Regions from separate parts of the Qipengyuania sp. SM2507 genome, predicted to be linked through region 2. Evidence: predicted binding sites of a transcription regulator. Region 2 holds the regulator's gene; the other holds the start of a gene.
The links. The regulator LexA, encoded in region 2, represses DNA repair genes until DNA is damaged. The targets are predictions, from matches to a motif close to GTTCCNCNCTTGTTCT.
Positions count from the first base shown of each region.

Region 1: the regulator LexA is predicted to act here: its motif matches at 2,260-2,275, upstream of rmuC (DNA recombination protein RmuC).

Region 1 covers NZ_CM132307.1:1,700,622-1,704,768, reverse strand. Annotated here, with positions in the region: gene fmt (methionyl-tRNA formyltransferase) at 1-458, opposite strand, end outside; gene recR (recombination mediator RecR) at 549-1,145, shown strand; gene ACWIKC_RS08295 (peptide deformylase) at 1,196-1,762, shown strand; gene ACWIKC_RS08290 (four-helix bundle copper-binding protein) at 1,787-2,185, opposite strand; gene rmuC (DNA recombination protein RmuC) at 2,286-3,725, shown strand; gene ACWIKC_RS08280 (PilZ domain-containing protein) at 3,742-4,147, opposite strand, start outside.
Region 2 covers NZ_CM132307.1:1,497,783-1,501,929, reverse strand. Annotated here, with positions in the region: gene ACWIKC_RS07325 (ComEC/Rec2 family competence protein) at 1-2,054, shown strand, start outside; gene lexA (transcriptional repressor LexA) at 2,076-2,765, opposite strand; gene ACWIKC_RS07315 (molybdopterin molybdotransferase MoeA) at 2,852-4,048, opposite strand; gene moaC (cyclic pyranopterin monophosphate synthase MoaC) at 4,045-4,147, opposite strand, start outside.

The DNA.
Region 1 (4,147 bases), 200 kb from region 2:
TTGCGCAAGGTCGCCAGCATCGGTCCGGTATCGAGCCCGGCCTCCATCTGCATGATCGTCACCCCGGTGGTGACATCGCCCGCCATGATCGCGCGGTGGATGGGGGCGGCCCCGCGCCAGCGCGGCAGGATCGAGGCGTGGACGTTGAGGCAGCCATGCGCGGGCGCGTCGAGGATTGCCTTCGGCAGGATCAGCCCATAAGCGGCGACCACCGCGATATCGGCCTCGAGCGCGGCGAAGCGCGCCTGCTCCTCGGGCGATTTGAGCGAGGTCGGGCTGCGCACTTCCAGGCCCAGCACCTCTGCCTCCTTCTGCACAGCCGAGGGCTGGAGCTGCTTGCCGCGACCCGCGGGGCGCGCCGGCTGGGTGTAGACCGCCACTACCTCATGCGCCGCCTGGTGGAGCGCGCGCAGCGTCGGCACGGCGAATTCGGGCGTTCCCATGAAGATAATGCGCATGATGGTCTTTCCGGTGGGCCTGGTCCCTGATGAAAGACAGGGGAGGAGTTTCGGTTTTCAATTCTCTGGCTGCGCCCTATCTGTCGCCCCATGGCATCGCAAGAGATCGAAACCCTCGCTTCGGCGCTGGCGCGGCTCCCCGGCCTTGGGCCCCGCAGCGCGCGCCGCGTGGTGCTGTGGCTGGTCAAGCGCCGCGAGAGCGCGCTGCCCGCGCTGATCGAGGCGCTGGCGCAGGTCGGCGAGACGCTGGTCGAATGCGACATCTGCGGGAATGTCGACACCAGCAATCCCTGCGGCATCTGCGCCGATCCGCGCCGCGACGCCAAGGCGATCTGCGTGGTCGAGGATGTCGCCGATCTGTGGGCGCTGGACCGCGCCAAGCTGTTCACCGGGACCTATCACGTGCTCGGAGGGCGATTGTCCGCGCTGGACGGCGTTCGGCCGGAGGATCTCGATGTCGCGGGGTTACTAGCGCGGGTCGAGCGGGGCGGGGTGGACGAGGTCGTGCTGGCGATGAACGCCACGCTCGAAGGGCAGACCACCGCGCATTATCTCGCCGAACGGCTGGAGACCTTCAGCGTCCGGGTCACCCAGCTCGCGCATGGCCTGCCGGTGGGCGGCGAGCTCGATTATCTCGACGAGGGCACGCTGGCGCAGGCTTTGCGTGCGCGGCGTCCGGTGGGTTAAGCGGCTGACGGTGCTTGCTAACGCGCCCCTCGCATCCTAAATTACCACCCATGGCTATCCGTGAAATTCTTGAAGTGCCGGATCCCCGGCTCAAACTCGTGTCTGAACCCGTCACCGAATTCGACGAGGGGCTCAAAGAGCTCGTCGCCGACATGTTCGAGACTATGTACGCCGCGCCCGGCATCGGCCTGGCCGCGATCCAGGTCGGCGTTCCCAAGCGGCTGCTGGTGATCGACCTCCAGCCCGACGACGAGGATGCGGAGCCCGAGGTGTGCAACCACGGCGGGCACCAGCACACCCACCAGCCCACGCGCAAGGAGCCGCGGATTTTCGTCAATCCGGAGATACTCGATCCGGCGGACGAGCTGGCGAGCTATCAGGAAGGCTGTCTCTCGGTCCCCGAGATCTACGCCGATGTCGATCGCCCCGCGCATTGCCGCATCCGCTATCAGGACATCGGAGGGCAATGGCACGAGGAAGACCTCGACGGCTTGATGGCGACCTGCCTCCAGCACGAGATGGACCATCTCGAGGGCATTTTGTTCATCGACCACCTTAGCCGGCTCAAGCGCAACATGGCGCTCAAGAAGCTGCGCAAGCTGCGCGAGGCTGCCTAGCAGCCCCGCGCGAAGCTGTCGGGTTCAGGCCGCTTCGACCATTCCTTCCAGCGCCTTGACGCAATCTTCCATGCATTCGCGGCACATGCGTTCGCAGCGGCGGCAATGTGCATTGTCGTGCTTCGCGCATTCCTCGGCGCAGACCTTGCAAGCCAGGATGCAGGCTTCGAGCAGCGATTTGATCACCGCGGTATTGCCATGGGTGCGCCGTGCCGCGACCGTGCTGACCGCCTGACAGATATCCGAACAATCCGAGCATTTGCGGATGCAGGCGGACATGTCGCCATCCTCGGCGTTGCAGGCATCGACGCAGCTGTTGCAGATCGCCGCGCAATACATCGCATGCTTGACCGCCTCGCCCAGCTGCTCGTTGTAATCGCCACCCACCTGCGGGTGGTCCTTGATCATTTCCTTGATCGACATGCGGAATTCTCCTTCTGCTCAATGGAGCGGGTGGAACTGGGGATTGTTCCGAAGCGCGCTTGGCCTATGCCGCCGTTCCATCTATGTTCCGGACATGGAAATGCTCGCAACATTCGTCGCGCTCGGCGCGCTGGTCGTTGGTGCCGTTGTCGGCTGGTACTTCGGCTCGCGCCCGGTAGCCGAATGGAAGGCGCGTCATGGCGAACGCGATGCCGAAGCGCGGGAACTCGACGAGAAATTCCGCAAGGCGATCGTCGAACTGGAGAACGCCACCGTCCGGGCTGGCCGGGCGGACGAGCTGACGATCGAACTTCGCGAAACGCGCTCGGGGCATGAAACGGCGATGGACGAGGTGCGGCGCACCAATTCCGCGCTTGCCTCGGAACTGGCGACGCTGAAGGAAAAAACCGCCAATTTCGACGAGCAGAAGCGCCTTCTGGTCGAGGCGCGCGAGGAATTGCTCAAGGAATTCCAGAACACCGGATCGGCGGTGCTGTCCAAGGCGCAGGATACCTTTCTGGAACGGGCCACCGAACGCTTCGGCCATTCGGAGAAGACGTCCGAAGCCAAGATACGTGAACTGCTTCAACCGGTGGGTGACCGACTTAAGAAGTATGAGGAACAAGTCGCTGCTTTGGAAGAAAAGCGGACCAATGCGTTTTCATCTCTCGCCACGCAGATCGAGCAGATGCGTCTTGGGCAGGAAGAAGTCCGGCGCGAGGCCCAGCGGCTGGGCAATTCGCTAACCAATGCGCCCAAGGCGCGCGGCCGCTGGGGAGAGCGCGCGCTGCAGAACGTGCTCGAACAATGCGGGTTGTCCGAACACACCGATTTCACGCTCGAACATTCGGTGGAAACCGAGGATGGCCGGCTGCGGCCCGATGCGATCGTCCACGTTCCCGGCCAGAAGAAGCTGGTGATCGACGCCAAGGTCTCGCTCAACGCCTATCAGGCGGCGTTCGAAGCCGACAGCGACGAGGAGCGCATCCGCCACCTCGATCTGCACGCTAAATCGATGCGCAACCATGTCCAGACGCTGGGCACCAAAAGCTATCAGAGCCAGTTCGACGAAGCACCGGACTATGTCGTCATGTTCGTCCCCGGCGAGCATTTCGTGGCTGCAGCGCTCGAACACGATCCCGAATTGTGGGATTTCGCCTTCCGCAACAAGGTGCTGCTGGCGACGCCGACCAATCTCGTCGCCATCGCGCGCACCGTGGCGCAGGTCTGGCGGCAGGATACGATCGCGCGCGAGGCGGTGGAGATCGGCAAGGCGGGGGCCGAGCTCTACGATCGTCTCGCCGTCGCGGCCGAGCATATGAAGCGGGTCGGCGGCGGGCTCGAAACCGCGGTCAACAATTACAACAAGTTCGTCGGCAGCTTCGAGCGCAACGTGCTCTCGGCGGGCCGGCGATTGTCGGAAAAAGGCATCGAGATCGGCAAGCGCGAGATCGAGGAAGTGCCCAAGGTCGAAGCGACCCCGCGCTACAACAACGAGGACGCCGCGCTGATCGACGATCAGCAGGCCGCGAAAAGTTAGTCCAAACCGGGTTTCGTCAGGGTTTGCGCGAACCAATCTGTCGCAATTTCTGCGTGGCGATATCCAGCACCTGGAGTTTGGCGAAATATTTCGCGACCACATCGGGGTCCTCGCTCAGGGCGTCGCCCAACCCGTCGAGCAGATCGGCGATGCTGAGCAATTCATAGGATTCGGAATTGCGCGCCGGTGCCGGAGTAGGGGCCGGATAGTCGCCCTGCTTAACCGCCTTGACCACCTTGTCGACGGTCTGCTGGCTGCTCTGGCCGTTGGGCAGCCAGAGCTGGACATCGGTCGGCCGGTCGAACCGCATCCCCATCGATTTGCCGTTGCGCCAACCGACCACGCCCGAGACCGACAGCGTGCCGCGCCGCAAACGGACGCGCGCACCGACATCGGGCAATTCGGCCGCTTCTACTCTGGCC
Region 2 (4,147 bases):
TCACCAGCGCAGGATTCGACCGCGGACCTTGGCTAGCCGTGGCCTTCGCAAGCGGGATCGGGACGTGGTTCCTGCTCGACACCGCCTGGCAGTGGGCTGGCTTTGCCGCGCTTTGTCTGCTTGTGGCAATGGCAGCGCTGGCCGTATGGCGCGGGCGCGACGATCGCATTCGTCTGCTGGTGACCGTGATTTCCATTTGCATCATGCTGGCTACGGGGCTCGCCGTGATCTGGACCCGCTCGGAGATGGTGGGGGCACAGCCCATCGATTATCCGCAGATGATGCAGCTCGACGCGCGCGTTCTTGAACGCGATGAGCAGCCCGCAGAGGATCGGGTGCGCCTGGTAATCGCAGTTCGCGATGCAGAATTGGCGCGGGCGATCAAGGTGCGGATCAACGTCCCGCTGGCGAAGGATTCGTCCGGGTTCAAGGAGGGCGCACGAATCCGACTACGTGCGCGGCTGATGCCGCCGGCTTCGCCGATCCTGCCGGGAACCTATGATTTTGCCCGCGCCGCCTGGTTCGAAGGCTTTGCGGCGACGGGTGCGCTGGTCGGCGATATCGAACTGGTGGAGCCCGCGATTGAAGAGGATGCGCTGGCGGTCGCGCAGAGACGGCTCAGCGCACATGTTCGCGAGAAGCTCGACGGATCTCCGGGGACGATTGCCGCAGCCTTTGCGAGCGGCGACCGCGGCTCGATCGCCGAAGAAGACGATATCGCGATGCGAGATTCCGGACTCTACCATCTGCTATCGATCAGTGGCGTGCATGTCAGCGCGGTAATCGCCGCAGCCTATTTTCTCACGATGAAACTGCTCGCGCTGTGGCCATGGCTGGTGCTGCGGGTGCGACTGCCGTTGGTTGCGGCGGCAATCGGGGCGCTGGCAGGAATCGGCTATACGCTGCTCACCGGCGCAGAGGTCCCGACGGTACGCAGCTGCATCGGGGCATTGCTGGTGCTGGTGGCAATCGGCCTGGGGCGGGAGCCGCTCTCCATGCGGATGGTGGCGGTGGCGGCCTTCGTGGTGTTGCTCATGTGGCCGGAGGCGCTGGTCGGGCCGAGCTTCCAGATGAGCTTTTCCGCGGTGATCGCCATCGTCGCGCTAAGCGGTGCCGCCTGGGTGAAACGCTTTCTCGCCGCGCGCGAGGAAAGCTGGGTCGCAAGAACGGGGCGCCGCGCCGCGATCCTGTTCCTGACCGGGTTGCTGATCGAATTTGCGTTGATGCCGGTTGTGCTGTTCCATTTCCATCGCGCGGGCATTTACGGTGCTTTCGCCAATGTGGTGGGAATCCCGCTGGTGACCTTTGTGACCATGCCGCTGCTGGCGCTGGCATTGGCGCTCGACCTTGTCGGTCTTGGGGCACCGGTCTGGTGGCTGGTCGGACGGTCGCTCGACCTGCTCCTCGCACTGGCGCATGGCGTGGCCGAGCAACCCGGTTCCGTGAAGCTGATGCCGCAAATGCTGCTCGGTACCCTCATTACGATTCTGGCGGGTCTGGCCTGGCTGGCGCTTTGGCAGGGCCGGGCGCGACTCTGGGGCCTCGTGCCGGTGGCTCTGGGAGCGGCGATGTTTCTCTCGACGCCCAAGGCCGACCTCTTGATCACCCGTGACGGGCGCCATGTCGGGATCGTCGGCGAGGACGAGCGGTTGCTGGTCTTGCGCGAAAGCCGCAGCTCCTACGCGCGCGACAATCTTCTCGAAATGGCCGGATCGGACGGGGAGGTCATTCCGCTCGAACGCTGGCCGGGCGCGCGCTGCACGCCCGAATTCTGCGCAATCACTTTGCGGCGCGGAGAACGCGACTGGCACGTGCTGATGGCGCGCGGTCGCGAGATGGTGGAGGAGCGCGCGCTGGCCGCGGCTTGCGACCGCGCGCATATCGTCGTCGCCGACCGGTTTCTGCCGCGCAGTTGCCGTCCACTGTGGCTCAAGGCAGATCGGCGGTTTCTCGAGCGCGAGGGCGGGGCGCTTGTCTATCTCGAAGACGGTGAAGTCCGCACCGTCGCGCAAGGACAAGGCGAACACGGCTGGTGGCGCGGGCAAGGCGATTGACGCGGCTGCTCCGAAGCGCGCTCAGTGGTAGCGGCGCAACAGCCCAGCGAGCTTGCCCTGCACCTGCACCTGGTCGGCGCGGTAGACCTGCGGTTCGTAGGCGGGATTGGCCGGGTCGAGCGTGATCCGCCCATCCGCACGGCGCAGGTATTTGAGCGTTGCTTCCTCATTGTCGACCAGCGCCACGACGATTTCGCCATCCCGCGCGGTGTCGGTGCGGCGGATGAGCGCGAAATCGCCATCGAATATCCCGGCCTCGATCATGGAATCGCCCGAGACCTCGAGCGCATAGTGATCGCCGGGGCCGAGCAGTGCGGCGGGGACGGGAAGGCTCGACTGTCCCTCGATCGCCTCGATCGGCGCGCCTGCGGCGATCCGCCCGTGCAGCGGTAGCTCGATCACGTCGTTGGCCGGTTCGCGTGCTACGGTCTTGGTGGCAAGCGCCGGGATGACCGTATCATTGGCCGGCTTCGGACTGCGACCGGCTGGAACCGCGTCCTCGGGCGTCCGGATGACCTCGAGCGCGCGGGCCCGATTGGGCAGGCGGCGGATGAAGCCACGCTCTTCCAAGGCACTTATCAAGCGATGGACGCCAGATTTCGACTTCAGATCGAGCGCTTCCTTCATTTCCTCGAACGAGGGCGAGATGCCGTTTTCTTCCAGCCGCAGCTGGATGAAGCGGATCAGCTCGTGTTGTTTGCGGGTCAGCATCGCATAGTCCTTGTGCCAGATGCCCGGTGGAACGGGCGAACGAACACGGAACAATTACGAAACAAACATGGCGTCGTCAAGCCTGCTCAGGCAAGCATCATGCAGTCGATCGGATCCCCGAGCGTGGCAGCGGGGGCTTGGGCGGGGCGGATCGCGAGCGCGTCGGCCTGCCACAGCGCATGGAGAGCGCCGCTGTCCTGATTGGCCAGGGGACGGACCGCCCCCTCGACGACCTTTACGCGGACGAACTCCTGGCGGCTGCCGACAGCGGGGAAGGGTGCGCCAGCGGGCAGCCGAGCGGTTCGTGGAAGCGCCTCGGTCGCGCCCAGGAGGGTGCGCAGCAGCGGCAGCACGAGCATGTGGGCGGTGACGTACGCAGAAACCGGATTGCCCGGCAGCCCGATGACGAGGGATCGCCCGAGCCGCGCCACCATCACCGGCTTGCCCGGTCGCATCGCGATCCGCCAGAAATCGACGCGACCGCCGAGCTGCGTCAGCGCTGGCCGGATCAGATCGTGATCTCCCACCGAGGCGCCGCCCGTCGTGATGATGACATCCGCGTCCGCCTGTCCCGCCAGCGCCTCGGCGACCGCACCGAGCCGGTCGGGGACGATGGGCGGTCGCGTGGCATTGACCGGCGAATGGGCCAACATAGCCGAGAGCATCACGCCATTGCTTGCTGGTATATGCGCAGGGCTGGGAAGCGGCGCGCCCGGCGGCACGAGCTCGTTGCCGGTGTCGAGGATCGCTATACGCACTCGCTGGTGGACCGGCAGCGTGCAATGCCCTGCCATTGCGGCGAGCGCGATCAGCCGCGCGTCTATTTTAGCGCCTGCAGAAGCAAGCGGTGTGCCTGCGCTGAAATCATGCCCGGCGGGGCGGATATGAGTGCCTTGCTGCGGCGGTCCGTCGCCGATGAGCCGCAGCGTGTCGCCGCTGCGCTGGGCATCTTCCTGGACGAGGATCGTGTCGGCACCGGCCGGCACAATCGCGCCAGTCGATATGCGCGCGGCCTCACCTTTACCGAGCAACCCGTCGAACGGCTGCCCCGCCGCGCTATCGCCGATGATACGCCAGGGGCCGGGCAAGTCCGCCCAGCGTATCGCATAGCCGTCCATCGCCGACAGATCGGCGGCGGGCTGGTTGCGCTGGGCGGTCAATGGCTGCGCGAGATAATGGCCGACGCAGCGTTCAAGCGGTAGATCGACGATCGGCCCAGGCCGGGCGAGGGCGAGCAGCCGCTGCTGCGCCTCGGCGAGCGGGAGCAGGCCCGAGCCGCTCACGGCGTGTCTGCCACCCAGTCACCCGACTTGCCGCCGCTCTTGGCGAGCAGCCGAACCGGGCCGATGGCCATGCCCTTGTCGAGCGCCTTGGCCATGTCA